2 regions of the Falsirhodobacter sp. 1013 genome follow, and region 1 is predicted to be linked to the other one. Evidence: riboswitches for the same ligand, from Rfam matches in the RefSeq annotation. Region 1 holds a riboswitch; the other holds the start of a gene.
What was found. A riboswitch is a leader RNA that binds a small molecule or an ion and turns the genes downstream of it on or off. The one in region 1 is predicted to bind thiamine pyrophosphate.
Positions count from the first base shown of each region.

Region 2: it holds a riboswitch for thiamine pyrophosphate, as region 1 does, so the genes downstream of both, thiD (bifunctional hydroxymethylpyrimidine kinase/phosphomethylpyrimidine kinase) here and ACSHZY_RS17305 (TenA family protein) in region 1, are expected to answer to the same signal.

Region 1 is NZ_JBNJLK010000022.1:499-2,694, reverse strand. Features, by position in the region: gene ACSHZY_RS17305 (TenA family protein) at 150-812, opposite strand; TPP riboswitch at 887-1,003, opposite strand; partial or broken gene ACSHZY_RS17300 (transposase) at 1,168-2,196, shown strand, end outside.
Region 2 is NZ_JBNJLK010000003.1:114,066-116,261, reverse strand. Features, by position in the region: gene ACSHZY_RS06855 (sulfurtransferase) at 1-769, opposite strand, end outside; TPP riboswitch at 1,016-1,120, shown strand; gene thiD (bifunctional hydroxymethylpyrimidine kinase/phosphomethylpyrimidine kinase) at 1,191-1,979, shown strand; gene ACSHZY_RS06845 (FAD-dependent oxidoreductase) at 1,976-2,196, shown strand, end outside.

The DNA of each region.
Region 1 (2,196 bases):
GATACTACAGGGCCTTCGTTTTGCAGTCATTGCCGCCAAGAGACCTTGCAAACCTTCCTCAACTGCAAGGCAGGTGGCCAGACCGAGGATCTGGCTGGCGAGCCTCGACACCACATCCGCCTGCCACCGACCACTTTCGGCATCCGAGATCAGGAACGGGCTGGGTTCGCACCCGTATCATATGCGGCATCAAAGAACTCGAGCTCCAGCGACACCGCCCTCAGGAAGAAGTCGCGGGAGATGTCCGGAGCTGCCGGTCCTGTCCGGTCGAGTTCCGCGCGCAAGAATGCCACGAATTGCTGAAATTCGGGATTGTTGTGAAGCGTGATCCATTCGGCATGCACGAAGTTCTCGGGCAATACCTCCGGGGCACGTGATGCCCAGTCCCAATACAGCCCTTCGGCGACGTTCAGCACGGCAAGCACGGCTGGATAAGAGCCGGTCGCGGCGGCCTCCCTCATGATCAACTGGAAGCCTTTGGTCGCTTCAGCATCAGGGGTGGCGGCCCGGTCCTTGTCTGCCACGCCCAGGCTCTCGAACGCCCGCAGGAAGTAGGTGTTCTCCTCCCCGGACACCATGCCAGCGAAGCGCCCGAAGCGAAGTCGTGCGTCGAACGTGTCGGCCGAAGCCATCGCCGCGCCGAGCAGCGTCAGGAAGCTGTCGAGAAAACGGTGATCCTGAACAAGATAAGAGGTCATTACCCTGTCCGAGACGGTTCCCGCGAACAATTCGCTGACGAACCGGTGCTGCACGGCCATCGTCCAAGCCGGTTCACTGGCCTGTCGGAGCATCTCGGTAAAACGTTCGGTCATGGTGCTGCCCTTTCTTGGCTGGCAGCGAGACCGCAGGTTCTTGACATTGGTCGGCCTCGCAAAGAGGCCGGCAAAGGCAGGCGCGTCACCCATCCCTTCGCCGGCATGATCCGGATCAGGTTCGAAGGGTCACCGCGCTGCTGATGCGAGCGGTTTCTCAGCCCCTTGTCGGGGCACCCCCTGGTGATCTTCCCTATAGTCGGACGTCTTCCCGATGTCACCATCTCTGTCTGACGTATCTCCAAGTAGGCAGTGAAGGAACGTCCGCTCCCGGGCGATTGTTTTGAAAGGCACCTGTTGATCGGCGGGTCTGGGGCTGATGCGCTTTCACTCGTAGGCGGTGGAGGTGATCGGGATGATGGGATCGCGGCAGGTGGCGCAGGGCGCTCTGTTCTAGCAGTTCTCCCTCGAGGATCACGTCCCGCAGGACCACCTGATCCGGGCCATCGACCGGTTCGTGGATCTGGGCGGCATCCGCCAGCACCTCGCGCCGTTCTACAGCAGCACGGGCCGCCCTTCCGTCGATCCCGAGCGGATGATCCGCATGCTGCTGATCGTCTACGGCTTCGGCATCCGGTCCGAGCGGCGGATCTGCGAGGAGGTCCATCTGAACCTGGCCTACCGCTGGTTCTGCCGGCTGGATCTGAACACGGCGGTGCCGGACCAGTCGACCTTCTCCAAGAATGGGCACGGGCGCTTCCGCGACAGCGATCTTCTGCGCGAAGTCTTCGAGACGGTCGTGCGCCGCGGCATCGCCGAAGGGCTGGTGGGCGGCCGCGACTTCGCCACCGACGCGAGCCTGATCCGCGCCGATGCCGGCAAGATGTATTCCATGTCGCAAGAACTGTGGCAGGGCGGGCAGATCGACGAGGAGACGGCACCCCGCGCCGTGCGCGAGTATCCGGAGACACTGGACGATGCCGCCTTCGGTGCGGCCAGCGAGGTGCGGCCGAAGTTCGTCTCCTGCAGCGATCCGGCGAGCCAATGGACCGCCGCCATGAACGCTCCCGCGATCTTCGCCTATTCCACCAATGACCTGATCGACACCGACAACGCGGTGATCGTGGATGTCGAAGCCAGCCGGTCGATCCGGCAGGCGGAGGTCAGCGCCACCCGCACCATGATCGCCCGCACGAAGGACCGGTTCGATCTGCAGCCGGAACGTCTGGCGGCCGACACCGCCTATGGATCAGCCGAAATGCTGGCCTGGCTGGACGAGCGCGAGATCACCCAGCACATCCCCGTCTTCGACAAGACCGAGCGCACCGACGGCACCTTCCCGAACACCGTCTTCGCCTTCGATCCTGTGGCCGACGAACACACATGCCCCCGGTGACCGGAAGCTGAAGAAGTATTGGCGGGACCTTGGCAGGGCGCGCCCGGC
Region 2 (2,196 bases), on a different contig from region 1:
CGGTCGCCGCCCAGTGGCCGGTGTTGCAGAAGGCCACAACCTCGGCCTGCTGATCCAGGCCCAGCTTGGCCGCGACGGTCTTGGCGCTGTTCGCGTCACCCATGCGCGGTGTGCCGTCGAACCAGACGGAATGCGGCACGTTTTCCGCACCCGGCAGTGTGCCCGGACGGTCGGCCGCCGGGTGCGACTGCTGCCCTTCGAAGAAGGCGGGCGGGCGGGCATCGATCAGCGCGGCGGGCTTGTCGCCGGCGACCACCTTGTCGACCTCCCCTTCCGTCGCCAGCCACTGGTCCGAGAAGGTGATGTCCACGTCCGACGGCTCCGGGGCCACCGCCTCGGTCTGCACCGGAAGGCCAGCGTCGCGCCACGCGTTCATGCCGCCGTTCAGGATCGCCAGCTGGCTGACGCCCGAGGATTTGAGCGTCCAGTACACCCGGGCCGCCGCGCCGAAGTCGCTTTCGTCCTTGCCTTGATGCACCACCAGAACGGGGCGGTCCAGCGTCACGCCCAGGGACCGCAGGGTGGCCTCCAGCTTGCCTTCGGGAACGAGCTCGCCCGGATTGTCGGCCGCGCCGCGGAACAGCGCATAGGGTGCGGGCACCGCGCCCTGGATATGGCCCTTGTCATAGCCCGCGTCACGGATGTCGAGGATCAGGGGATGTCCTGCCTCCGCCACCTCTCCGGGCGCAAGAAGCGGGCCGAAGGGGGCAGCGGATGCGGCGGCGGCCCAGCCGGTGAAGGCAAGGGCGGAAAGAAGAAACGTCTTCATGGGGATGTCCCGTCTGGTGGGTCGTCCTTCATGTCGTCCCTTTGCCGCCGGATCGCAAGTGCCGCCGTATCAAGGCGGTGCGGAGGGAGATGGCTGGCGTTTCAGGTGCCTTTCCCCATTCCGAACGATCCGAAGGATTCCCCGCCGGAAGCGGAAAGATGTTCCGCCGCTTGCGGATTTCACCTGCGAATGTCCCTTTTCCGAATTTGCCTTGCGGCGGGTCCGCCTTCTGCATAGCTTTGATCCGAACGCTTGTTGGGGTGTCCCGTCACGGGGCTGAGAGGTGCTTGGCATCGACCCATCGAACCTGATCCGGGTCATGCCGGCGGAGGGAACGAGTGGACCATCGACGCCGTCCCCCCGGGACGGGTCCGTCATGTGCCAGCCCCCATCCGTCATGCCCCTTTCGCGGAGGAGACGCATGACCAAGGCCGCACTGACCATTGCCGGTTCCGACAGCGGCGGCGGGGCCGGCATCCAGGCCGACCTGAAGGCCTTTTCGGCCCTGGGCGTCTATGGCGCCAGCGTCCTGACCGCGATCACGGCACAGAACACCCGCACGGTCGCGGCCGTGGAAACGGTCAGTCCCGCGATGATCCTGGCCCAGTTGCACACCGTGCTGGACGACATCGACATCGCTGCGATCAAGATCGGCATGGTCGGCGGGCCGGAGGCGATCGAGGCGCTGGCCCCCGCCTTGCCCGACCTGCCGCTGGTGCTGGATCCGGTGATGATCGCGAAATCGGGCGCGGCCCTGCTGCCCGACCGGGCGGTGGCGGCGCTGATCGCCGGCCTTCTGCCCCGCGCCACCCTTCTGACCCCGAACCTGCCCGAAGCCGCGCGGCTGCTGAACACCACCGTGGCCCGGTCCGAGGCGGAGATGCTGGAGCAGGCCCATGCCCTGCGCGCCCTTGGCCCCCGCTGGGTGCTGATGAAGGGCGGCCATGCCGAAGGACCCGTCTGCACCGACCTTCTGGTGGGGGATGGCGTGCTGCGCCTGACCGCGCCGCGCATCGCCACACGCAACACGCATGGCACCGGCTGTTCCCTGTCCGCCGCCATTGCGGCGGGGCTGGCGCAGGGGATGGACATGGAAGCGGCCGTTTCCCGCGCGCATCGCTGGCTGCAGGGCGCCATCGCCGCCGCCGACCGTCTGGGCATCGGCCAAGGGCATGGCCCCGTCCACCATTTCCACGAGGTGTGGGCATGATCACCATCCTTGGCGCGGGCGTCATGGGGCTGACCATCGCCACCGAACTGACCGCCCGCGGCGTGCCCGTCCGCATCGCCGGGCGCGCGGCGGGGCCGGAGGCGTGTTCGTGGTATGCGGGCGGCATGCTCGCCCCGTTCTGCGAGGGGGAAGCCGCCGAGGAGCCGGTGATCCGCCACGGCCAGAGCGCCGCTGGCTGGTGGGAGGCACAGGGCGT